3 regions of the Mesorhizobium sp. M7A.F.Ca.MR.362.00.0.0 genome follow, and region 3 is predicted to be linked to each of the others. Evidence: predicted binding sites of a transcription regulator. Region 3 holds the regulator's gene; each other region holds the start of a gene.
What was found. The regulator LexA, encoded in region 3, represses DNA repair genes until DNA is damaged. The targets are predictions, from matches to a motif close to TGTTCNNNNTGTGTTCNG.

Region 1 (6,555 bases), on a different contig from region 3:
TCCCGGAAAACCGTTTCACACTTTCCCTGAAATTGCTCCAAAGGCGTCTCCCGAGTGCAACAGCCGACAATTTCATGGCTGCCATGCCGTTTTGGCGCTTGAACTCTCGGTTTTCGCGCGTATGTAAGCGTCGCGAATTGACTTCAGGGAAGTGGACTTGGCTATCTACAGGGAAAAAGACGTTTTCGAGCGGCGCAATGCCGCAAACGAGGCAAAGAAGGCGCTCCTCGAGCGCTTCAAGGCAAAGCCGGCGGCGGATGATCCTGCTGTGCTGGCACGGCAGGCTGAACGCAAGGCGATCCTTGCGGCCCGCGAAATCCGCGAGGCTGAAAAGGCTCGGCTGAAGCAGGAGAAGCTGGCACGCGAAGCGGTCGAGAAGGCCGAGCGCGAGGCAGCAGCCGAAGCGGCACGTATCGCCGCCGAGGAAGCTGCACAGGCTGAGGCCAAGATTCGGGAATCCGAAGAGAACGAGCGCATCGCCCGTTTTCTGGCCGACGAAGCCGAACGCAAGGCCAAGCGTGACGCGCGTTATGCGGCACGCAAGCAGCGCACCGGCAGGACGCCGCCGGGCTTCTCCGCCCGCTAGCCTCAGGATTACCGAAGCAGCCAGCTTCGACAATCAGGGTCGCCTCACAGCGGCCCTGAAGGTGTTTGTCCGTCGCCCAAATATTGGTCCCGGTTCTGAGAGGACGACATGCGCAAACCAAAAGACCGTCAGGCGGCGAACTTCAGCCCCATGATGCCGCAGACGATGAGCGCGATGCAGGCCAGCCTGATCGCGGTGGCTGGTTCGCCGAGCAGCCAGATGCCGAGCAGTGCCGTACCGACGGTGCCGATGCCGGTCCACACCGCATAGGCGGTGCCGACGGGCAGCGCCTTCAGCGCCAGGCCGAGCAGAGTGAGGCTGACGACCATAGAGGCAACGGTCAGCACGGTCGGCACCAGCTTCGAGAAGCCATCTGTGTATTTGAGGCCGATTGCCCAGCCGATCTCGAACAGGCCGGCGAAAAAGAGAAGAATCCGCGACATCGACAACGCTCCATCAGAGCATCGGACCGAAAAGCGATTTTCGGCGTCCGACGATCAGTCAAACAATGGCGGGTCGTCCCGTCCGGATTTTGGGGAAGCGCGAGGTCGTCCCCGCCATGCCAATATAGGAACTTCGAGCGCTCGATCAACAGCGGCCGGCAACAGTGTCGCCGGCCGTAACCCTTATTGCGAAGTGGATCGCCGGACCTACTTGTCCTTGAGCTTCATCGCCTTGACCGGCGGCGCCTTCAGCGCGGGAGCCGGAGCGGGCTTCTTGGCGTCCTTCTTCGGCTTGCGGGCTTCCTTGCCTGCCTTCATCGCACCTTTAGCCATGATTCGTTCCTCCTGATGTGGGACGCCAAGTGAAACAAGAGAACCGCCCGACCGCAAGGGGTTAGCGACCGTTGCCGGCGTCGCCGGATCGCTTTCAACCGGTTTCTAATTTGCTCGTAAACCATGACGGTCCGTGCGATGGTCATTTTCGCACTGCAGCATCGACCCGAGCTTCGCCGGGTGATCGTCAGGCAGGCCGTCAGGACGACAATGCGAATCCACATCGGCTGCGAGATGAGCTTCGACTTTCCGCAGGAAACGCCGCTCATCGCGATGCTGAATGTGCATTATTCGCGTGCCTCCGATCTCGAGCGGCCGGATTTCCTGATTTCCAACCCGCCGGTGCCGATCGAAAGCTATCGCGACAGTTTCGGCAATTGGTGCAACCGGTTCGTCGCGCCGCCCGGGCGTTTCACCTTCGGCACCGACGCGGTGATCCGCGATCCCGGCACTTTCGAGATGGGCGATCTGATGGCCTGGCAGCACGAGGTTCGCGACCTGCCGGCGGACACGCTGCTGTTCCTGCTGCCCAGCCGTTTTTGCGAAAGCGACCTTCTGGCTGATGAAGCGTGGCGGCTGTTCGGCAACACGCCGCTGGGCATTCCGCGCGTGCAGGCGGTCTGCGACTTCGTCCACAACCACATCGTCTTCAACTACGGCAATGCTCGGCCGACACGCACCGCCGCGGAAGCGTATCGCGAACAGAGCGGCGTGTGCCGAGACTACGCGCATCTCGCCGTCACCTTCTGCCGGGCGCTCAACATCCCAACGCGCTATTGCACCGGCTACATCAGCGACATCGGCATGCCGAAGCCGTGGGCGAGCATGGATTTCTGCGCCTGGATGGAAGTCTATCTCGGCGGCCGCTGGCATGTCTTCGACCCGCGCAACAATGCACCGCGCATCGGCCGCATCCTGATCGCCTCCGGCCGCGACGCCGCCGACGTGCCGCTGACCCATATATTCGGCCCGGGAACGCTTGCCGGCTTCAAGGTGTGGACCAGCGAGATCGTCGAGTAGTCGCCGTTTTCCATAGGCCGATCTCTCATGACCGCTGGCTTGGACGACCCGACATTCGCGCGGTGTGATGCCTGTGGAGCTTTAGCGGCCTGGCCGCTAGACTGCGCCTTGAATGGGAACAAATGCCATGGCCGGGCACGGCGGCTCAAAAAAGGTGATCTACGCGGCGCTCGCCGGCAATTTCGCCATCGCGCTGACCAAGTTCGCCGCCGCCGCCTTCACCGGCAGTTCGGCGATGCTGTCGGAGGGCGTGCATTCGCTGGTCGATACCGGCAATGGCGGCCTGCTGCTCTACGGCATGCACCGCGCCGCCCGCCCGGCCGATCGCACGCATCCGCTCGGTCACGGCCGCGAACTCTACTTCTGGAGCTTCATCGTCGCGCTCCTCGTCTTCGCGCTGGGCGCCGGCGTGTCGTTCTACGAAGGCGTGATCCATATGATGGCGCCGGAGCCGGTCGCCAACGCCGAGGTGACCTACATCGTGCTTGGCCTTTCCTTCCTGTTCGAAGGCAGTTCGTGGTGGGTGGCGCTGAAGGAGTTCCGCCAGCAGAAGGGCAAGCAGGGCTGGCTGCGGGCGGTGCAGTCGAGCAAGGATCCGAGCGTCTACACCGTGCTGTTCGAGGACAGTGCAGCACTTCTCGGCCTGATCGTCGCGTTCGTCGGCATCCTGGCGGCGGAAGTTCTGGAGATGCCGGAACTCGACGGCGCCGCCTCGATCGGCATTGGGCTGATCCTGGGCGCGACGGCGATCTTCTTGGCCCGCGAAAGCAAGGGACTGCTGATCGGCGAGCCGGCATCGCCCGAGGTGCAGATGAAGGTGCTGGCGATCGCCCAGCAGGATCCGGCGGTGCAGCGGGCGAACGGCGTCCTGACCGTCCATATGGGGCCGGCAGAGATCGTCGCCGGGCTCAGCATCGAGTTCGAGGACCATTTGACGGCGCCTGAGATCGAAGCTTGCGTCGAGCGCCTGGAGGCGCAGCTGAAGAAGGAAATGCCGGAGATCACGCGGCTGTTCGTCAAGCCACAGACGACAGGCACCTGGGAGCAGCGGCGCAAGCTGATCGAGACCGCATCCGATCCGGCTCTGGACTAGCGCCGCCATTGCCTCACGGTCTTGCCCCGCTAGGATTAAAGGGAGTTTGGAGGAGCGAAGATGAAAATCGACGGCGGCTGCCATTGTGGCGCCATCACCTACGAGGCGGAGGTCGACCCGGAGAACACCGGAATCTGCCACTGCACCGATTGCCAACAACTGACCGGAACGGCTTTTCGCGTGACCGTGGGCGCGCCGGAAGGCCACTACCGGATCACCAAGGGTGCGCCAAAGGTCTATATCAAGACAGGATCGAGCGGCGACAAGCGCGCGCAGGGCTTTTGCGGCGAGTGCGGCTCGCATCTCTACGCGACATCGGTTGGCGACGGGCCGAAGGTTTATGGCATCCGGGTCGGCACGGCGCGACAACGTGAACAGTTAGTCCCGAGACGGCAAAGCTGGCACCGCTCGGCGCTGCCCTGGTTGCCGGAATTCCCGGGTATGACGACCAAGGAAGAGCAGTAGCGCCGGTCCGGCGCCGCGCCTCAATCGTCGCCTTCGACGACCCTCAGCCTGAGCTGCCCGGTTTTCGAATCGGCAACGCGCGCGCCGGAATCGACCTTCGCGGCGGGAGCCCGTGACGCGGCGTCCGCGGCGGCATCGCCGTCGGGCTGCGCGCCGAATTCCAGTGCCTCGATCTTCTGGCCGCGCTTGGTGACCTTCGACGTCGAAACCAGGATGTCGTCGATGTCCTTGGCCGACTGACCGAAATGCACCTGCAGCTTGCGCACCCGCTCGTCGACGCGCGCGACATCCTCCATCAGCCGGATGACTTCGCCCTGAATCAGGTGCGCCTGTTCGCGCATGCGGGCATCCTTGAGGATCGCCTGGATGACCTGGATCGACAGCATCAGCAATGACGGCGAGACGATGACAATTCGGGCGCGGTGCGCCTTGTGGATGATCGCCTCGAAATTCTCGTGAATCTCGGCGAACACCGATTCCGAGGGCACGAACATGAAGGCGGTGTCCTGCGTCTCGCCCTGGATCAGGTATTTTTCCGAGATATCGCGGACATGGATCTCGATGTCGCGGCGGAAGGCCTGCGAGGCGGCCTTCTGCAGGTCGGCGCCGTCGGCGGCGCGGATGGCGTTCCAGGCTTCGAGCGGGAACTTGGCGTCGATGGCCAGCGACGGTGCGCCGTTCGGCATCTTCACCAGGCAGTCAGGACGGCTGCCGTTCGACAGCGTCGCCTGGAATTCATAGGCGCCGTGCGGCAGGCCGTCGGCGACAATCGCCTCCATGCGCGACTGGCCGAAGGCGCCGCGCGTCTGCTTATTGGAGAGGATCGCCTGCAGCTGCACCACCTGGCCGGCGAGCGACTGGATGTTGCCCTGCGCGACATCGATGATGGCCAGCCGCTCCTGCAATTTGGCCAGACTCTCATGCGTGGATTTGGTCTGCTCGGTCATGGTCTGGCCGAGCCGGCCGGTCATGGCGTCGAGGCGCTGGCCGATCGATTGCGTCAGCTCCGCCTGCCGTGCGCCGAACACTTCGGCGATGGCGCCCATACGACCCTGCATTTCGGCCTGGCTTTGCAGAATGCCGGCCATCCGCACTTCCGCATCGCGGGCATGATCGGCGGCTTCCGCGGCCGTGACGGCGCGCGCCTTCGCCGATCGCCACAGCGCAATGACCAGCGCCACGAACAGGGCCAGAAACAGCAAAGCGCCGAAGGCCAGCGCATGGCCGAGCGTGACGGTTGTGGCGCCAAGCCGGGCGACAGGTTCGGAAAGGATGGTGCTCAAATCATTCATGTGGACAGCATAAACGATTCGCGCTGCCGGCACAGATCAAAACGTGAACGAGCCTCCAGCCTACCGGTTGACGCTTTTCTCTGGAGGTCTTAGGTGGAACGCCATGTCGATCAAGCCGCTCATCATCCTTCCCGACCCCATCCTGCGCCAGGTTTCCATGCCCGTGGAGCGTGTCGACGCGCCTTTGCGCAGATTAGCCGACGACATGCTGGCGACCATGTATGACGCGCCGGGTATCGGGCTGGCGGCGATCCAGATCGGCGAACCGCTGCGCTTACTGGTGGTCGATCTGGCCAAGGAAGACGAGACGCCGGCGCCGCATTTCTTCATCAACCCGGAAATCCTGGAGAGCGCCGACGCGCGCTCGGTCTATGAGGAAGGCTGCCTGTCGATCCCGGATTATTACGCCGAGGTCGAACGCCCGGCCGCCGTGCGGGTCAAATATCTCGACCGCGACGGCAAATTGCAGGAGATGGAGGCCGAAGGCCTGATGGCGACCTGCCTGCAACACGAGATCGACCACCTCAATGGCGTCCTGTTCATCGACCACATCTCGAAGCTGAAGCGCGACATGGTGGTGAAGAAATTCAAGAAGCTCGCCAGGGACAAGGCGCCGGGCAAGCTGGCGGGATAGGGATCATTCGAGCACGCCACGCAAAACCCAATCCCTGCCAAGCTCGAACGCTTTTGCACCGATCTCTAACGCAAGCGCGCGAGATTCTGGCGAGATGATCAGCACCAGAGAGACAACCACGGCTAACACCATCATTAGCAGGGTGTTATAAATGGCGAAATTGCTCTCTCTTCGCCTCGACAATTCGCCTTTCTCGTATCGTTCTTCGACCGATTTGTATTCAGCTATTGGCTTCCTGCGTTTCCCAAAGGGATTTTGAGCGCGCTGCATATGAAGCTCCCAGGACAGATCCGCGAAGCATACGCCTGAACAGTTGGTGTAGACTTAATGGACCGTTTTGAGTGGCTGGGTGAAGGGGCGGAACTCTTGTTGATCAATGACTCCGGGGGTGATATCAGTGATATCAAATCTTGGAGGCATCCATGGGCGATATGTTGATCAGAGATATTCCCGAACCCTTGAAGCGCGAAATCGAACACGCGGCGCGCAAGGGCGGCCAAAGTCTGTCGGGCAAGGCGATCGATCTCTTGCGTAAAGGCATGGTCGCGGAGAAAGAAGCCAAACCGGAGCCGGGACTTTCCGCGTGGGATGCCATTCGTTCGGCGTTCGCTGCTGAAAATGCAATAGGCGATGAATTTTCCGAGATAATGGACCAAATCGAAGCGGACGGAAAACGCGACTTCGGCCAT
Region 2 (9,562 bases), on a different contig from region 3:
GTCGTCGGCCAGGTCAGGGTTTCGGCCGAGGCGCGGGTCAGCCAGCCCATAGAAGGGCTGTTTCGTCTCGCCTCGGGCGAGACCGTGCGCGATTTCCTCGACGAGGCGACGGCTATCGCGGCGGCCGAGGCCGATGTCCGCGCCATCGTCGCGGAGCGCGCTATGGAGGCCGGCACCGACAGCGCCGAGATCGACGTCGCCACCGAATTCCGGGTCTCGACCGTCGAAGCCCAGCGCATGTTCATCGAGGCGCATGTGGTGGCGGTGGCCTCGGGAAGGCCAAGGATTGCGGTTTGAGCGGGGCGGCGAAATACGCCACCTTCACCCTAAGCTGAATTGACCCGGCAAACCTGACATGCCAAAGGCCCGCAAAGCCTTTCATCTGGAGTAGCCTGATGACCGACCGCATCGAGATCGCCGGATTGCGGATTGCCCGCGAGCTGCATGAGTTCGTGGCCAGGGAAGCGCTGCCGGGCACGGGCGTCGAAGCGGACGCCTTCTGGAACGGTTTTTCGGCCATCATCCATGATTTGGCGCCGAAGAACCGGGCGCTGCTGGCAAAGCGCGACGCCATCCAGGAACAGATAGACGGCTGGTATCGCGAGCATGGCGCGCCGGTCGACATGGAGGCCTACAAGGGCTTCCTGAAAGAAATCGGCTATCTCGTTCCCGAAGGCCCGGCCTTCAGCGTATCGACCGACAATGTCGACCCCGAAATTGCTGATGTTGCCGGACCGCAGCTGGTCGTGCCGGTGATGAATGCGCGCTATGCGCTCAACGCCGCCAATGCGCGCTGGGGGTCGCTCTACGATGCGCTCTACGGCACCGATGCCATCCCCGAAACGGATGGCGCCGAAAAGGGCAAAGCCTTCAATCCGGCGCGCGGCGCCAAGGTCGTCGCCTGGACGAAGACCTTTCTCGACGAGGCTGCCCCGCTCACCTCGGGGAAATGGGCCGGGGTCAACGGTCTGTCGCTGGCGCAAGGCGCCTTGCGGCTGAGCGCCGGTGCAGGCTCGACCACGCTGGCCAACCCGAAGCAATTCGTCGGCTACCGTGGCGACGCGGCCAATCCCGATGCGGTGCTGCTGGTGCGCAACGGCCTGCACATCGAGATCGCGATCGACCGCAACAACCAGATCGGCCGCACCGATCCGGCTGGCATCGCCGATGTCATCCTGGAATCGGCGCTGACCACCATCCAGGACTGCGAGGATTCGGTCGCGGCGGTGGATGCGCCAGACAAGGTCGTCATCTACCGCAACTGGCTCGGCCTGATGAAGGGCGATTTGGCGGAAGAGATCACCAAGGGCGGCAAGAGCTTTGTCCGCAAGCTCAATCCTGACCGCTCCTACACCGCGCCCGCCGGCGGCACGCTGACCGTGCCCGGCCGCTCGCTGATGCTGGTCAGGAATGTCGGCCACCTGATGACCAACCCGGCGATACTGGATCGCGACGGCAACGAGGTTCCGGAAGGCATCCTCGATGCGGCGATGACGGCGCTGATCGCGCTGCACGATGTAGGGCCGAACGGCCGCCGCGCCAACTCCCGCGCGGGCTCGATGTATGTCGTGAAACCCAAGATGCATGGGCCCGACGAAGTCGCTTTCGCCGTCGAGATCTTCGACCGCGTCGAAGCGCTGCTCGGTATGGCCAGGAATACCATCAAGATGGGCATTATGGATGAGGAGCGGCGCACCACCGTCAACCTCAAGGAGGCGATCCGCGCCGCAAAAGCGCGCGTCGTGTTCATCAACACCGGCTTCCTCGACCGCACCGGCGACGAGATTCATACCTCGATGGAAGCCGGCCCGATGATCCGCAAGGGGGACATGAAGCAGGCCGCCTGGATTTCCGCCTACGAGGCGTGGAATGTCGACATCGGGCTGGAATGCGGCTTGGCCGGCCACGCCCAGATCGGCAAGGGCATGTGGGCGATGCCGGATTTGATGGCGGCGATGCTGGAACAGAAGATCGCCCACCCCAAGGCCGGCGCCAACACTGCCTGGGTGCCGTCGCCAACGGCGGCGACGCTGCATGCCACGCACTATCACAAGGTCGACGTCCACGCCGTGCAGGCGACGCTGAAGAACCGGCCCAAGGCGAAGCTCGACGACATCCTGTCGGTGCCCGTTGCCGTGCGGCCGAACTGGTCGCCCGAGGACATCCAGAAGGAACTCGACAACAACGCGCAGGGCATTCTTGGCTATGTCGTACGCTGGATCGACCAGGGCGTCGGCTGCTCGAAAGTGCCTGACATCAACGATGTCGGCCTGATGGAAGACCGCGCCACGCTGCGTATATCCTCACAGCACATCGCCAACTGGCTGCACCACGGCGTGTGCAGCGAGCACCAGGTGATGGCGACGATGAAGCGCATGGCTGACATCGTCGACCGCCAGAACGCGGGAGACCCACTCTACCAGCCGATGGCGGCCGACTTTGACAAGTCGATAGCCTTCCAGGCCGCTTGTGACCTGGTCTTCAAGGGCCGCGTCCAGCCCAATGGCTACACCGAGCCGGTGCTGCACGCGCGGCGGCTGGAACTGAAGGCGCAGCAGAGCTGAAGAGGCCAGTGTCGTGTATGGGCGGCGGGTTTTCGGCCTGCTTTCTCCGGGGTGAGGCGTCAGGGAGCTGTATGGTCCAGGAGCCGGATGGTGGGATCGCGACGGTGTTCGGAGTTGACCCGATCGACGCCTTCCACCGTAATCGCGATCGTCCCGTTTTCCACTCTTGCTATCCAGCCCTTCGCTTTCAGATACCAGAGATGAAACTCGAGATGCTCTCGCGGACAGTCTGACAGGCGTTCGAGCTCCACATCTCCGATCCCGGGATTGCCGACGTCGTGCCGGCGCTTCGCGTAAAGCAGCGACAGCAGCCTGGCCTGGATCACGACGTCACGCTCGATGCCTTTGGTGTTGCTGGCTTCCTCGGTCAATTGACGGCGAAGGCCGGCATGGTCCCTGTACGCGATGTCGTATTGTGCGCGTTTGACCGGATCCTTGAGCGTATTGTGGGCTTCCACGATTTCACTGAAACGGGCTTCATCGCCGGTTTCGCGATTGTCTGGATGATAGCGCATCGCAAAATAGCGAAATATGCGCTCCAGCGTTTCCGAATTGGCGTTCGGGCTGACTTCCAAAACTTCGTAGTAGTCAATGAACATAGCGGGCTCCCCGGCCACACCATATTCGCATTGTCTAAATAAGGAATGTCAATGCGGAGGCCAAGACCTTGGTCCGACGCCGATGACATCCACGCTTTCTGGAAGAGGAAGAAAATGGCCGGCGTCCGGTCGGTGGGGGCCGTTGGGTGGTGAGGACGCCGGCCAAGCGGACAATCAGGTCCGCCACCGTGGAGATGATCGATTCGCGGAGGCCGGGTTATGGCGTGATCGCGGAATGCAATGTGGCGAGGCCGGCTTGTCGGCGGACCTACGCCGCCTGCGCCATCCGCTCCGAGCTCATGCGGTAGGAGATCGCTTCGGCCAGATGGATTCGGCCGACGGTTTCGCTTGCGTCGAGATCAGCGAGCGTTCGCGCCACCTTCAGCACGCGATGATAGGCCCGCGCCGAAAAGGCGAGCTTTTCGCTGGCGTCCTTGAGCAGCGACAGGCCGGCGGCGTCCGGCATGGCGATCTCCTCGATCACCGAGGGTGCGCAATGCGCGTTGGTGGTGGCTCGGGTAGCGCCGAGCCGTTCGAACCGCTCGCGCTGGATGGTGCGGGCGCGTGCCACACGCAGCGCCACATCGGCACTTTTCTCCGCCCGGTCGGGCCGGATCAAGTCGCTGGCCGACACCGCCGGCACCTCGATCCTGAGATCGATGCGGTCGAGTAGCGGGCCCGAAATGCGCGCCTGGTAGTCGGTGCGGCAGCGCTCGCCGCGCAGGCAGCGATAGCCCGGCTCGCCGGCCATGCCGCATCGGCATGGGTTCATCGCCGCGACCAGCTGGATGCGCGCCGGATAGGTGACGCGATGGTTGGCGCGCGCGATCATGCAGTCGCCGGTTTCCAGCGGCTGGCGTAGCGCATCGAGCGTCTGCGGCGTGAACTCGGGAAACTCGTCGAGGAACAGCACGCCGTGATGGGCCAGCGACACCTCGCCCGGCCGCGCGCGGATGCCGCCGCCGACCATCGCCGCCATCGAGGCCGAGTGGTGCGGTGCGCGGAACGGCCGCCGGTCGGTCAATTTGCCTTCGCCGAGCTCTCCCGCCACCGAGGCGATCATCGAGACTTCCAGAAGCTCCTTCGGCGCCAGCGGCGGCAGGATCGACGGCAGCCGCTGCGCCAGCATCGATTTGCCGGATCCCGGGGGTCCGATCATGAGCAGATTATGCCCACCGGCGGCGGCCACTTCCAGCGCCCGCTTGGCGGTCTCCTGGCCCTTGATGTCGGCGAGGTCAGGCAAATCCAGAGCGGCGGCATGGATGCCGGCCTCGGGGCGCGACAGCACCTGCGTGCCGCGGAAATGGTTGGCGATGGCGATCAGGCTGCGCGGCGCCAGAATGTCGAAATCCTTTCCAGCCCAGGCCGCCTCCGGTCCGCAGGCGAACGGACAGATCAGGCCCTTGCCTTCCGCATTGGCGGCGATAGCCGCCGGCAAGGCGCCGGCGACCGCGGCAATCGTGCCGTCGAGCGACAATTCTCCAAGCACGACATAGCCGGCCAGCATGTCGCCCGGAATGGCGCCAAGGGCAGCCATCAGGCCAAGCGCGATCGGCAGGTCGTAATGACTGCCTTCCTTCGGCAGGTCGGCCGGCGCCAGATTGACAGTCACCTTCTTCGACGGCATCGACAGGCCGGAAGCATGCAGTGCGGCCTGCACCCGCTCGCGGCTTTCGGCCACCGCCTTGTCGCCGAGGCCGACGATGTGCATGTTGACCTTGCCGGGCGCGATCATCACCTGCACGTCGACCGGCACGGCCTCGATGCCCTGGAAAGCCACCGTGCGAACCCGCGCCACCATCGTGCAACCCCAATTCAGGCTGGCCCCAGCCCTGCGTTCAGGCCAGGAACGGCCCCTCGGGCAGACAATCACACTTCAACGGTCAAATCAAGAACATTACGGGAACGCATGACCGCTGGGGTTGCAGTGGAAGCGAGCGTGGTTGCAAAAACGGAACATGGTTAAGACAAAATGAAAACGGCTTACGCGCGCTTTCCCTCGACCGCGTCCCAGAACAGGCTTGCAATGTCGGCGCCGCCGAAGCGTTTGACTTCGCGCACGCCGGTCGGCGAGGTCACGTTGATCTCGGTCATATAGTCGCCGATCACGTCGATGCCGACCAGGATGAAGCCGCGCTCCTTCAGCGATGGGCCGATGCGGGCGCAGATTTCGCGCTCGCGCTCCGTCAGTTCGGTCTTTTCGGCGCGGCCGCCAACATGCATGTTGGAGCGGGAATCATGTTCGGCCGGCACCCGGTTGATGGCGCCGACCGGCTCGCCGTCGATCAGGATGATGCGCTTGTCGCCCTTGCGCACGTCCTTGAGATAGCGCTGCACGATATAGGGTTCGCGGAACATCTGGCCGAACATTTCCAGCAGCGAGGCAAGGTTGCGGTCGCCCTCGAGCAGATGGAAGATGCCGGCGCCGCCATTGCCGTAGAGCGGCTTGACGATGATGTCGCCGAACTCCTTGCGGAAGGCGGCAACTTCGAGCGGATCCTTGGTGATCAGCGTGTCCGGCATCAGGTCGGCAAATTCGGTGACGAAGATCTTTTCCGGGCTGTTGCGCACCCAGGCCGGGTCGTTGACCACGAGCGTTTTCGGATGGATGCGCTCCAGGATGTGCGTGGTGGTGATGTAGTTCATGTCGAAGGGCGGATCCTGGCGCAGCAGGACCACATCCATCTCCGACAGGTCGGTACGCACCTTCTCGCCCAGCGAATAGTGGCTGCCCTTCTCGTCGCGCACCTGCATTTCCTCGATGCGGGCAAACACCTTGCCGTCGCGCAACGAGAGCCGATCCGGCGTGTAGTGGAACAGCTCATGGCCGCGCCGCTGCGCTTCCAGCGACAGCGCGAACGAGGTGTCGCCGGCGATCGACACGGTGGAGATGTGGTCCATCTGGACGGCGATTTTCAGCTTCATGGCGGGTCTCCGGCGGCTAGGATGGACGACTGTCTTGCCTGTACAGGCTCACTGCCCGTCTGCCAATCGCGACATTCCTGGGATCGGCATCCGACACCCGAATGCGCTGCTTTCATCGATCCTTCGAAACAGTCGCGGTTGCCCCTGGAAAATCGATTTCGCGATACGTTTCCTAAAGGGTTTGCTGCCAGTCTGAAAATAAATTCCGACGTCACAAAACAGGGACACCGATGCAAACTTCGTTTGGCACCGGTCAGGCAAACAGGGAGAGCACGGATCTGGCATTCACAGATCCGTTGACCGGGCTTGGCAACCATCGCCGCTTCTTCGACAAGGTCGATCGCCTGATCGCCGACCGTGCCGACGATCCCGCGCCCTTTACCGTCGGCATTCTCGACCTCGACGGCTTCAAGCCGATCAACGATCTGTTCGGCCACAAGGCCGGAGACGACATCCTGATCCAGGTGGCGATGCGGCTGCGCGCCTCGATGGACGGCCATTCCACGGTCTGTCGCATCGGCGCCGACGAATTCGCTTTTCTCTATCCCCTGGTGTTCAGCGAGGAGGCGGCGGCCGAAAAGTCGCGCATGCTGATCGAGATCCTGTCGGCGCCCTATGATGTCGGCGAACGCACCGCCAGGCTTTCGGCCTCGGTCGGCTGCTCGCTGTTCTATTCGGGCGACGAGACCACGGAAATCCTCATCAACAAGGCCGAGACGGCGCTCTATCACGCCAAGCGTTCCGGCCGTGGCCGCGTCGTCGTCTACACCCGTGAGATGGAAGAGGCGGCCAAGCGCGTCACCCGCATCGAACAGGCGCTGCGCCGGGCTGTCTCGGCCGGCGAGGTGGAGCCGCATTTCCAGCCCATCGTCGATCTCGCCACGCGCCGCACCATCGGCTTCGAGACGCTGGCGCGCTGGACAGATCGCGACCTGGGCTCGGTGCCGCCGACTGTCTTCATTCCCATCGCCGAGGAGCGTGGCATCATCGGCCCGTTGTCGCAGCTGGTGCTGCGCAAGGCGACCGAGGCCGCCAGAAGCTGGCCGAAGGACCTGTTCCTGTCCTTCAACCTGTCGCCATCGCAGCTCGTCGACCAGAACACCGGCCTGCACATACTGGCGATCCTCGATCGCACCGGGTTCGATCCGCGGCGGCTGGAGATCGAGATCACCGAGACCGGCCTGATGAACGACCCAGCCTCTGCCGCGCAGATCGTCGAGGATCTGCGCCGCGTCGGCATCCGCGTCTCGCTCGACGATTTCGGCACCGGCCAGTCCTCGCTCGGCCGTCTGCGCGAATTCCATTTCGACAAGCTCAAGATCGATCGCGCCTTCGTCTCCTCCATTCTCGACGACCGTCCCTCGGAACACATCATCCGCGCCATTCTCGCAATGTGCGAGGGGCTCGGCATGGACGTCGTCGCCGAAGGCATCGAGCAGGAAGCGCAGGCCGATCGCCTGGTCCAGTTCGGCTGTGCCGGCGGGCAAGGCTATCTGTTCGGCAAGCCGGTCGACGCCGACGCCACGCTCGGCTATCTCCGCGATTCCTTCCGCGGCGCCCTGCGCGCCAAGGCGATCTGACCGGCGATCCCCCGTAGCCCATAATCCCGACGGTGCCGCTTTGCGCATCCGGTGCGGCGCATTGTCGTTTTGTCTGACATAAGCCCAGAAATCCGGCGGTTCGCCCTTGCCCGCGCGCCTTGCGTGGCTAGGATGCGCGCCGATCACGCTACAGCGCCGCGCGTCCTTTTGGACGCGCAAAGGACGCTGTAGCAATTTACATTTTGCGCATGATCCCTTTCCGAAAATCGATCCGATTTTCTGGGTCATGCGCTGGGAGACAGGAACGATGATGCCATCGGCGCATTTTGCCGACCTCGAAGGAGCCTCGGTGCTGATCACCGGCGGCGGCTCCGGAATAGGTGCTGCACTGACCGAGGGCTTTGTGCGCCAGGGCGCCAATGTCGCCTTCATCGACATCGCCGACGGCCCAAGCACGGCTCTTGCCGACCGCATCGAGAAAGCGTTCGGCAAGCGGCCGCTCTATCTCAAGACCGACCTACGCGACGTCGAGGCCCTGCGGGCGTCCGCCGCGAAGGCCGCCGAGGCGCATGGCGATGTCACCGTGCTGGTCAACAATGCGGCCTGGGATGAACGCCACGCCGTCGAGGACGTGACGGTCGAGTTCTGGGACAACAACCAGGCCATTAATCTGCGGCCGCATTTCTTCACCGCGCCAGCGGTGGCGCCGGGCATGAAGCGGGCGGGCGGCGGCTCGATCATCAACTTCACCTCGACATCCTATCTGATCAACCACCCCGACATGCCGTCCTACACGGCCGCCAAGGCCGGTATCCTCGGTCTGACCAAGGGATTGGCCGGCAAGCTCGGTGTCGACGGCATCCGCGTCAACGCCATTGCGCCTGGCTGGGTGATCACCGAGCGGCAGAGGGAGCTCTGGGTGACCGAACAGGGGCTTGCCGCCCATGTCGCCAAGCAGTGCATCAAGCAGGTGATGCAGCCCGACGACATCGTCGGCACCGTGCTGTTCCTGGCCTCGGACGCCTCGCGCATGCTGACAGCGCAGATGCTGGTCGTCGATGGAGGTTTCCTGTGAGCCCAGCCGGCAATGCACCGGCGGTCGCCGCCGTCGACTGGGGCACGACCCGCATGCGGGTCTGGCTGATAGACGGGCAAGGCAAGGTGCTTGCCGAACGCCGTGGCGACGATGGCCTGATCACGGCGCAGCAGAAGGGCTTTTCGACCATCCTCGAAGGGCATCTGGCGGCGATGGGAGCACCAGCGGCGCTGCCCGTCATCATCTGCGGCATGGCCGGATCCCGCCAGGGCTGGCTGGAAGCACCCTATGTCACCGTGCCGGCGCCGCTTAGCGCCATCCTTGCGGGTGCCGCCAGCGTGCCCGGCCAGAGCCGCGACATCCGCATCGTTCCGGGCCTTGCCCAGCGACTGACTGACGCGCCCGACGTCATGCGCGGCGAGGAAACCCAGCTTGCCGGCGCTGGCTTGCCGGCCAAGGGACGCCAGCTGGTCTGTATGCCCGGCACCCATTCGAAATGGGTGCTGGTCGAGGACGGTACTGTCACCGGCTTCGGCACCTGGCCGACCGGCGAGCTGTTTTCGGTGCTTGCCGCGCATTCGATCCTGCGCCATTCGCTCGGCGAACATCCAAAGCCCGTCACATCGGACAATCCGTTCTTCCGCCGCTGGTGCGAAACCGCATTGAGCGATGGCGGCGATGTCACCTCGCGGCTGTTTTCCATCCGCGCCGCCGGCCTGCTGCAGGATTTGAAAGCCGACGATGCCGCAGCCTGCCTGTCCGGCCTTCTGATCGGCGGCGAGATCGCCTCCGCCAGCCGTCGGCACGGCGCCGGTGCGGAACCCGTGGTGCTGGTCGCCTCCGGTGCGCTGGGAACGCTGTACAGCGAGGCGCTCGGCCTTGCCGGACTTGAGGTCC
Region 3 (10,155 bases):
GCTATGACGAGATCACCACCACCGGCGAGACGCAGGTTGCCGAACTGATCGGCGGCGAGATCCGCAGCTTCACCCTGACGCCTGAAGCGGTTGGGTTGCCGCGCCACAGCAAGGACGAATTGCGTGGCGGCGATGCGGACTACAACGCCAAGGCCCTGCGCGATATGCTGGGCGGTGCCGCCGGCGCCTATCGCGACACCGTGCTGATGAACGCCGGTGCCGGACTGGTTGTGGCCGGGAAGGCGACGACGCTTGGCGACGGCATCGCGGCGGCGGCGCAAGCCATCGACAGCGGCCGTGCCCTGCAAGTGCTCGACAGGCTGGTCGAGATTTCGAACGGATAACGGATAGAGCGTGTCTGACATTCTTCGCAAGATCGAGGCCTACAAGCGCGACGAGATCGCGGCAGCAAAGGCACGCGTGCCGTTGGCCGAAATCAAGGCCCGGGCAAAAGACGCCGACGCACCGCGCGGCTTTCTTGCCGCACTGGAAGCGAAGCGCAAATCCGGCGCCTTCGCGCTAATCGCCGAGATCAAGAAGGCGAGCCCTTCCAAGGGTCTGATCCGTGCCGATTTCGATCCACCGGCGCTGGCGCAGGCCTATGCCAAGGGTGGTGCTGCCTGTCTTTCGGTGCTGACCGATGCACCGTCCTTCCAGGGTGCGCCCGAATTTCTCACCCGGGCGCGAGCCGCCGTCGCGCTGCCGGCGCTGCGCAAGGATTTCCTGTTCGATCCGTATCAGGTCTACGAAGCCCGCGCCTGGGGCGCGGATGCCATCCTGATCATCATGGCCAGTGTCGACGACGTCCTGGCCAGCGAGCTCGAGGCGACGGCCTCCGAACTCGGCATGGATGCACTGGTCGAAGTGCACGACGAGACCGAGACGCAGCGCGCGCTAAAACTGTCGTCGCGGCTGATCGGCATCAACAACCGCAATCTGCGCACATTCGAGACCAGCCTCGACACTTCCATGCGGCTGGCGACGATGGTTCCGGCCGACCGCTTGCTGGTCAGCGAGAGCGGTATTTTCTCGCATGACGACTGCCTCAGGCTGCAAAAGAGCGACATCGGCACTTTTCTTGTCGGCGAGAGCCTGATGCGGCAACAGGACGTCACCGCGGCGACGCGCCTGCTTCTGACAGGCAAGGCTTTGGCCGAGGTCATCTGACGATGGTATCGGGCCTTACCCATCTCGGCGCGCAGGGCGAGGCCAACATGGTCGACGTCGGCGACAAGGATGAAACAACGCGCACGGCGATCGCCGAAGGCTTTGTCGCGATGCAGCCCGAGACGCTGAAGATGATCCTCGCCGGCAACGCCAAGAAGGGCGATGTGCTCGGCACCGCGCGCATCGCCGGTATCATGGCGGCGAAGAAGACGCATGAACTGATCCCGCTCTGCCACCCGCTGCTTTTGACCAAGGTTTCCGTCGACATCGAGCCCGACCATGCTTTGCCGGGCCTGAAGGTCACCGCACTGGCGCGCGTCACCGGCAAGACGGGTGTCGAGATGGAAGCGCTGACCGCCGCTTCGGTCGCCTGCCTGACCATCTACGACATGGCCAAAGCAGTAGACCGCGCCATGGTCATCACCGGCATCCGCCTGGTCGAAAAGACCGGTGGCAAGTCGGGTGACTACAAGGCGAGTGCCTGATGGCGCTGGTTCCTATCGCGGAGGCGCTTGAACGCCTGCTCGATGGTGCGGCGCCTCTAGCCGGCGAAAGCGTTCCCCTGTTCGAGGCTGTGGATCGTGTTCTGGCGGAACCGGTCGTGGCACTTCGCACCCAGCCGCCTTTCAATGCTTCCGCCATGGACGGCTATGCAGCGCGCGCCGCCGACGTCACGTCGGTCCCATCCAGGCTGTCGGTGATCGGCATGGCGCCGGCTGGGCGTGGCTTCGACGGCACGGTCGGCCAGACGCAGGCCGTGCGCATCTTCACCGGCGCGCCGCTGCCCGAAGGCGCCGACACCATCGTCATCCAGGAGAATGTCCGCGACCTCGGCGGCGGCGAAATCGAAGTGACCGAGCCAACGGCGCAATGGCGCAATATCCGCCGCATCGGGCTCGATTTTTCAACAGGCGACATGCTGCTGGAAAAAGGCCGCTTGCTCGACCCGGCGGCACTGTCGCTGGCAGCATCGGCCAACCATCCTCGGGTCAGCGTGGTGAAACGGCCGCTGGTCGCCATTATCGCCACCGGCGACGAATTGCTGCCGCCCGGCAGTGATCTCGGCCCGGACCAGATCATCTCATCGAATGCCTATGGCGTCGCCGCCACCGCACACTCGGTCGGCGCCCGCGCGCTCGATCTCGGCATTGCCGCCGATCGCAAGGAGGCTATCGCCGAACTGGTGCAAAAAGCGGTCGCGGCCGGTGCGGATGTCATCGTGACGCTTGGTGGCGCCTCGGTCGGCGATCACGACCTGATCCACGACGTGCTGACCGGCGAAGGCATGACGCTCGGCTTCTGGAAGATCGCCATGCGCCCCGGCAAGCCGCTGATGTTCGGCCGCCTCGGCGATATCAGGTGCATCGGCCTGCCCGGCAATCCGGTGGCAAGCCTGGTCTGCTCGCAGTTGTTCCTGAAGCCGCTGCTGGCGCGGCTCGGCGGCCGCAATCATCGCCAGGACATACGTCCGGCACGGTTGGGCGCCGCAATGCCGGCCAATGATTTGCGCCAGGACTACGTCCGAGCCGTGGTCAGGGAAGATGACGGCGTGCTGGTGGCGACGCCGTTCGGTATCCAGGATTCCTCGATGCTGAGAATGCTGGCCGACGCCAACGGGCTGATCGTGCGGGCGCCGTTTGCCCCCGCAGCAGCTGCTGGCGAGGCCTGCGGCGTACTGATGCTGCGCTGAAGCAGAACAAGACAAACCATTAATAAAAAATGGAAAATGATCTCGGTGCTAGCCCGATATCAAGGCGCGGCTCAGTGGGTGGGCCGGATCGGCAAGGCCGTCGACAATGCTGAAATGATGCCGGTCGGGCTCGACCACGGTGCTGGTTGCAGCACCGAGGCCCGTCCAGATGTTGGCAAGCAAGGCGTTCTGACGCAGGAACTCGGCGCGCTCGCCACCACCGGCCCAACAGGTGATGCGGGCACCATCCCTGGGCCGCAGCAGCGCCGGGCTTTCAGCCAGCGCCTCATCTTCGTCGATGGCCAGAGTCGCGTTCATCTCGGTGCGCATGATCGGACGCAGATCGTGGACACCCGAAATCGAAACGACATGGCGCACGCGCCGCGCCACATCGTCCGCCAGAGGCGTGGTTGTCGTCACCATCCGGCTGGCAAGATGGCCGCCGGCCGAATGTCCGGTCAGCATCAGCGGCCCGTCGACCATTGCCGCCGCCTTGCCGATCGCCACGCCGATCTCCTGGACGATGCCGGCGATGCGTAAGTCCGGGCACAGCGTGTAGGACGGCATCGCCACGGCAAAGCCGCTGCTGACCGCACCATTGGCGAGATGCGACCAGAAACTCTTGTCGAACGCCTTCCAGTAACCGCCATGGATGAACACCACCAACCCTTTGGGCGTGGCGCTGGGGAGGAAGAGATCGAGCCGATTGCGTCGCCCATCGCCATAGGTGATGTCGAGCCGTGCCCGGCCCTGCGCCGAGAGTGCGTCACGAAACGCTTGCGCAGGCTCCACCCACGCGGCCGGCCATCGGTCGCTGCCGGCGATATTCGCACCGTTGGCATAGGCATCATCCCAATCGACGATGTGACGTTCGAACATCTGCGCCCTTCCCCAAAAACGGCATCGCTGTTCCGCTAGCAATGGCCACCGCCACGCCATGCGTCAATGCTCCAGGGCAAAAACATTTTAGGCTTGAAACAAATTTCGACTGGTGCGATCCTGCCCGTACGAACAGCCGACAATGGGAGGTCTGCTGTGCTGCCCAAACCTGCAGATGTTCACCCTTTCTGGGCGCATCTCAGCAGGTGCGATGGGCAGTACGAAGCCTCCTCAGAGCAGGACCTTAGGATCCACGACATCCGGCCAAGGCGCCTCGCGCACTGGCCGTCCAGCAGACAGGAGAGCGGCGACATGCTTGGGCCTTCAGCGCATATCGACACGTTCACGCGCGATCACCTGCCGCCGCCGGAGCAATGGCCTGAAATCCTGCTCGACGGCTTCGAGTATCCCGAACGCCTCAACGCCGGTGTCGAACTGACCGACAGGCTGGTCGAAAAAGGTCTCGGCGACCACACCGCCCTCATCGGCAATGGCCGCCGCCGCACCTACAAGGAACTGTCCGACTGGACGAACAGGCTGGCCCACGCGCTGGTCGAGAATTATGGGGTCGAGCCCGGCAACCGGGTGCTGATCCGTTCGGCCAACAACCCCGCAATGGTCGCCTGCTGGCTGGCCGCCACCAAGGTTGGCGCCGTGGTCGTCAACACCATGCCGATGCTGCGCGCCGGCGAACTCGCCAAGATCGTCGACAAGGCGGAGATCACCGTCGCGCTCTGCGACACCAGGCTGATGGACGAGATGACCGCCTGCGCCAAGGACAGCGCATTCCTCAAGCAGGTCATCGGTTTCGACGGCACCGCCAACCATGATGCTGAACTCGATCGTGCCGCTCTCGACAAGCCGGTGACGTTCACCGCAGTCGACACCGGCCGCGACGATGTTGCCCTGCTCGGCTTCACCTCGGGCACAACAGGCGTTCCGAAGGCGACGATGCATTTCCACCGCGACCTGCTGATCATCGCCGACGCCTACGCCCGCGAAATCCTGGAGGTGACGCCGGACGACATCTTCGTCGGCTCGCCGCCGCTGGCCTTCACCTTCGGCCTTGGCGGACTCGCCATCTTCCCGCTGCGCTTCGGTGCGGCGGCGACGCTGCTGGAGCAGGCGACGCCACCCAACATGATCCACATCATCGAGATCTACAAAGCGACGATCTCTTTCACCGCGCCGACTGCCTACCGCGCCATGCTGAAGGCCATGGATGAAGGTGCCGACCTTTCATCGCTGCGCGTCGCCGTTTCGGCCGGCGAAACCTTGCCTGCTCCCGTTTTCGAAGAGTGGACACAAAAGACCGGAAAGCCGATCCTCGACGGCATCGGAGCCACCGAGATGCTGCACATCTTCATCTCCAACCGTTTTGACGACATGAAGCCCGCGTCGACCGGAAAGCCGGTGGGCGGCTACGAGGCGCGCGTCGTCGATGACGAGATGCGCGAGGTGCCACGCGGCGCGACCGGCAGGCTTGCAGTGCGCGGACCGACCGGCTGCCGCTACATGGCCGATGACAGGCAGAAGGAATACGTGCGCGACGGCTGGAACCTCACCGGCGATACCTTCACGCAGGACGAGGACGGCTTCTTCCATTTCGCCGCCCGCTCCGACGACATGATCGTCAGCGCCGGCTACAACATTGCCGGACCCGAGGTCGAGGCCGCACTTCTGTCGCATCCGGATGTCGCCGAATGCGCGGTGATTGGCGCCGAGGACGCCGAACGCGGCCAGATCGTCGAGGCGCATGTCGTGCTAGCGCAGGGCGTCGCGCCCGACGCCCTCACCACCAAGCGCCTGCAGGACCATGTCAAGGCAATGATCGCGCCCTATAAATATCCGCGATCGGTAAAATTCATCGCCGCTCTGCCCAAGACCCAGACCGGCAAGATCCAGCGCTTCCGGCTGCGCACGGAGAAAATCAATTGAGCGAACCGTACGATCCGGCGTCCGAAGGCGCCCAGATGTCGTTCAAAGAGCGCATGTCCTACAGCGACTACCTGCACCTGGAGAAAGTGCTGGAGGCCCAGACGCCGCTGTCATCGGCGCATGACGAGATGCTGTTCATCATCCAGCATCAGACCTCCGAACTCTGGATGAAGCTCGCTCTACACGAGATTGGAGCCGCGATCCGTTCCATCCGCGCCGACCGGCTCGAGCCGAGCTTCAAGATGCTGTCGCGCGTTGCGCGGATCTTCGAGCAGCTGAACAATGCCTGGGATGTGCTGCGGACGATGACGCCGAGCGAATACACCGAGTTCCGCGACGCGCTCGGCCAGTCCTCGGGTTTCCAGTCCTGGCAGTATCGCGCCATCGAGTTCATGGCCGGCAACCGCAACCTGGCCATGCTCGGGCCGCACAAGCACCGGCCCGACCTGAGCGGAAAGCTGGAAGCGATCCTGACCGAACCATCGCTCTACGACGAAGCGCTGCTGCTGCTTGCGCGCAACGGATTCGACATCGGTGCCGATGCCAAGCGCACGGACTGGCGTGAGACGCGAACCGAGAATGAAGAGGTGCTGGTCGCCTGGCAAACCATTTACCGCGATCCGCAGCGCTACTGGATGTTCTACGAACTGGCAGAGAAGCTGGTCGACTTCGAGGATTATTTCCGCCGCTGGCGCTTCAACCACGTCACCACGGTTGAGCGCATCATCGGTCTGAAACGCGGCACCGGCGGCACGTCGGGTGCTTCGTATCTGAAGAAGATGCTCGAGGTGGTGCTGTTCCCGGAGCTGTGGACGGTCCGCACCCGGCTCTGACATCGTCGAAATGAAAACAGCGACGCGCGGCGGCGGAACACCCTTCGCGAACAACCGGGGACTGACTGACCATGAGTGGATTTCCTGATCTCGCCGCAGTCGAAGCGATGGATGCCACAGATCCGCTGCGGGCCATGCGCGACCGTTTCATTCTGCCGGAGGGGGTGATCTATCTCGACGGCAATTCACTGGGGGCAGCGTCTCATGCCGTTTTCGGCGAGCTGCAGCAGGCGGCAACCCAGGAATGGGCCCAGGACCTCATCCGAGCCTGGAATACGGCCGGATGGTTCGAGATGCCGATCGAACTCGGCGATCAACTCGGACGCCTGATTGGAGCCGCGGCCGGCCAGACCGTCGTCTGCGACACGACGTCGACCAACATCTACAAGGTGCTGCATGCGGCGCTGGAGATGCGGCCGGGCCGGTCGGTCATCGTCGCCGAGGGTGACAGTTTCCCCACCGACCTGTACATCGCCGAAGGGGTGGCCTCGACACGGGACGGCGTCCTGCTGCGCCTCGCGGGCGTCGACGCGCCCACTATCGAAGAGCTGATCAACGAAAACGTCGCGGTGGTGCTGGTCAACCACGTCAACTACAAATCGGGTGAACTGCGCGACATGGCGGCGCTGACGCGCAAGGCTCATGCGGCCGGAGCGCTGATCGTCTGGGATCTATGCCACACCGCCGGCGCCCTGCCCGTCGAGCTCGATCACGCAAATGCCGATTTCGCCATCGGCTGCACTTACAAGTACCTCAACGGCGGTCCGGGCGCACCGGCCTTCATCTATGCCGCGCAGCGCCATCACAGCGATATCAGCCAGCCGCTCAGCGGCTGGTGGGGCCATGCGCGGCCCTTTGCCTTCGAACGGGGGTATGTTGCCGGCACCGGTATCCGCCGCTTTCTGTGCGGCACCCAGCCGGTCCTGTCGATGCGGGCGCTCAAAGGCGCGCTTGCCATCTGGAACGACGTCGACATGGCGGCATTGCGAAAAAAGAGCGTCGCGCTGACGGAACTGTTCATCCAGCTCGTCGAAGCAAAGTGCGGCGCCTATGGCCTCACGCTGGAGACCACCCGCGACGCGACCAGGCGCGGCAGCCAGGTGTCGTTCCTTCACGATCACGGCTATCAAATCATGCGGGCGCTGATCGAGCGCGGCGTCATCGGTGATTTTCGCGCGCCATCGACCATCCGTTTCGGCTTCACGCCCCTCTATATCGGCTACAAGGATGTGTGGCTGGCGGTTCAAGTGCTAGAAGACATTCTGCGCACGGGCGCATGGAAGGACCAGCGTTTCGCCATCAAGGAAGCCGTTACCTGACGCAACGATCTCCGCGATTTGCCGTCGCCGCCCTCACTGCCCGGCGGATGACGGAGGGCTGAATTCCAGCCACAAATGCCAACAGACGTTGGCGTTTTGGCTCCGTTTCGTTCACGGCAAACGAACGTCCCGAAGATTGATATCGTCCCTTGTGGAGGTCGGCCGGCAGATGATGCCAAGCCTCGGGTTGAGGATGAGCCACAGGTCATTAACCATAATGGTTTCAATGTGAGCAGGCGCATCGCCGTGTTGGCGCCTGTCGATTGCGACCCGCTGGCAAGCCCAAATAATTTCAGCAGCCTTAACAAATTCATTAAACTTTAAACGGTTGCAGAACACAACTGGAACAGATAGTGTTTGTTCTGGGTTTGTTTTTCGATTCTGGTTTCAGGTAATCTGGGGGCCGCCATGCTGACACGCAAGCAACATGAACTGCTGATGTTCATCCATGAACGCCTGAAGGAGAGCGGCATTCCGCCATCCTTCGACGAGATGAAGGAGGCGCTCGACCTTGCCTCCAAATCCGGGATTCATCGGCTGATCACCGCACTTGAGGAGCGCGGCTTTATTCGCCGGTTGCCCAACCGGGCACGCGCGCTGGAAGTGCTGCGATTGCCGGACTCGATCGCGCCCGGCCTCAACGCGGCAAAGAAGTTTTCGCCAAGCGTCATCCAGGGCAGTCTCGGTCAGGGTGGTGCTCTTGGCCGGCAGATCAAGCCGGCGCCTTCGCGGATGCCCTCGCCCGGCAATGATGACGATGCGGTCTCCGCCGTGTCGATCCCGGTCATGGGCCGTATCGCCGCCGGTGTGCCGATCGATGCCATCCAGCATCAGACGCATTCGATCTCCGTGCCGCCGGACATGATCATGGGCGGCGCCCACTATGCGCTGGAGGTCAAGGGCGACTCGATGATCGAGGCCGGTATCTTCGACGGCGACACCGTCATCATCCGCAATGCCGACACGGCGAACCCCGGCGAGATCATCGTGGCGCTGGTCGATGAAGAGGAAGCGACGCTGAAGCGGTTCCGCCGCAAGGGCGCTTCGATTGCTCTCGAAGCCGCCAATCCGGCCTATGAAACCCGTATTTTCGGCCCAGACAGGGTCAAGGTGCAAGGCAAGCTCGTCGGCCTCATCCGCCGCTACTGAGGCGGCTGCGGGTTGGCCGCTGGCTTCTCGGGTTTCTTGAAGGGTGCCAGCCCCCTCGCCTCACGAGAGTATTTGCGATGCGTGTGCCAGGGCCGATATGGGCTGCCCACCGCGAAGCTGATTGTCGCCGGCGTGGTCGCCGATTGGCGATCGAAGAAGACCGCGGCACTGCCTTTGCGAGCCAGTTGCCGCTTGGTGATGACGAGAACCAGCGGATTGTGACAGGCGTCATAGGCGGTGGCGTCATTGATGACGATCAGCTCGGCGAAGCCACAGGCTTTCCAGGTGTCCTTGCGGTCCTCGACATAGGCAATGATCGCACCGGACATATGCCTGGCCACGCAAACGCCTGAGGAGCAATAGAACGGCGATCCCGGCGGTAGCTCAACGGCGTCCGCGACGTCGAATTGCCCATCGCTCTTGTCGAACACCTCTGGCACGACGATGGTTTCTGATGTCAGGGCGCGTTTCCAGTTGTCGACGGTGAATTCGTTCGGCCGTTCCCGGCTGACGGCAAGCTCGCCGCCACCGATCGGCAACGCCACCAGCCGGGCGTCTTCCGAGATCAGCACATCCGGCGTGCGCGTATCCGAGACGGTCAGCAAGCCTGCCAGCGCGAATGGCAGAGCAGCGAGCCGCAGCCAAGTTGTCGCCATCGTCGCGATGACCAGGGCAATTGTCACCAGCAGGACAGATTGCTGCGAAATCAGCCCAACCCCATCGACAGGCGAACGTTCGGAGATCCAACCCGATATGGCGATCATCACCGTCAGACCCTTGCCCATCAGGTAGAGGGCCGGCCAATCCAATCGAAAGGCATCAGCAGCGCGCTTGCGACAGCCAGGAACATGACGACGGTGACGATCGGCATAACCGCCAGATTGGCGAACAGGCTGAGCGGCGACACACGCTGAAAGTGCCATATGGCAAACAGCGTCGTGGCGCTGCCGGCGATGATGGAGGTCATGGCAAGGCCGGTTGCCGCGAGCACGAACTTTCGCGTCAGGAAACCGGGCATGGATCGCTTTGGGGGCGGCGGTCTTGCTTTTCCCGCGCGGTGATCGGCCCAGCCGGCATAGGCGCCGACCAGAGCCGCGGTCGCGGCGAACGACATCTGAAAACTCGGGCCGACCACCTCATGCGGCGACACCACGATGACGGCGATCGCCGAGATCGCCAG

Region 1: the regulator LexA is predicted to act here: its motif matches at 5,265-5,282, upstream of EOC06_RS21780 (DNA recombination protein RmuC).
Region 2: the regulator LexA is predicted to act here: its motif matches at 5,054-5,071, upstream of EOC06_RS09280 (YifB family Mg chelatase-like AAA ATPase).

The regions. Positions count from the first base shown of each region.
Region 1 covers NZ_RZTF01000193.1:696-7,250, forward strand. The annotation lists gene EOC06_RS21745 (DUF6481 family protein) at 158-586, shown strand; gene sugE (quaternary ammonium compound efflux SMR transporter SugE) at 715-1,029, opposite strand; gene EOC06_RS44880 (hypothetical protein) at 1,237-1,362, opposite strand; gene EOC06_RS21760 (transglutaminase family protein) at 1,573-2,382, shown strand; gene EOC06_RS21765 (cation diffusion facilitator family transporter) at 2,510-3,475, shown strand; gene EOC06_RS21775 (GFA family protein) at 3,536-3,940, shown strand; gene EOC06_RS21780 (DNA recombination protein RmuC) at 3,961-5,232, opposite strand; gene def (peptide deformylase) at 5,336-5,866, shown strand; gene EOC06_RS21790 (hypothetical protein) at 5,870-6,136, opposite strand; gene EOC06_RS21795 (plasmid stabilization protein) at 6,289-6,555, shown strand, end outside.
Region 2 covers NZ_RZTF01000047.1:10,043-19,604, forward strand. The annotation lists partial or broken gene EOC06_RS42045 (hydantoinase/oxoprolinase family protein) at 1-297, shown strand, start outside; gene EOC06_RS09270 (malate synthase G) at 396-2,564, shown strand; gene EOC06_RS09275 (J domain-containing protein) at 2,624-3,163, opposite strand; gene EOC06_RS09280 (YifB family Mg chelatase-like AAA ATPase) at 3,432-4,964, opposite strand; gene gshB (glutathione synthase) at 5,147-6,088, opposite strand; gene EOC06_RS09290 (bifunctional diguanylate cyclase/phosphodiesterase) at 6,319-7,668, shown strand; gene EOC06_RS09295 (SDR family NAD(P)-dependent oxidoreductase) at 7,937-8,704, shown strand; gene EOC06_RS09300 (2-dehydro-3-deoxygalactonokinase) at 8,701-9,562, shown strand, end outside.
Region 3 covers NZ_RZTF01000161.1:2,820-12,974, forward strand. The annotation lists gene trpD (anthranilate phosphoribosyltransferase) at 1-344, shown strand, start outside; gene trpC (indole-3-glycerol phosphate synthase TrpC) at 355-1,167, shown strand; gene moaC (cyclic pyranopterin monophosphate synthase MoaC) at 1,170-1,652, shown strand; gene glp (gephyrin-like molybdotransferase Glp) at 1,652-2,857, shown strand; gene EOC06_RS19650 (alpha/beta hydrolase) at 2,906-3,736, opposite strand; gene EOC06_RS19655 (AMP-binding protein) at 4,049-5,674, shown strand; gene kynA (tryptophan 2,3-dioxygenase) at 5,671-6,507, shown strand; gene kynU (kynureninase) at 6,579-7,826, shown strand; gene lexA (transcriptional repressor LexA) at 8,235-8,975, shown strand; partial or broken gene EOC06_RS19675 (ComEC/Rec2 family competence protein) at 8,969-10,155, opposite strand, start outside.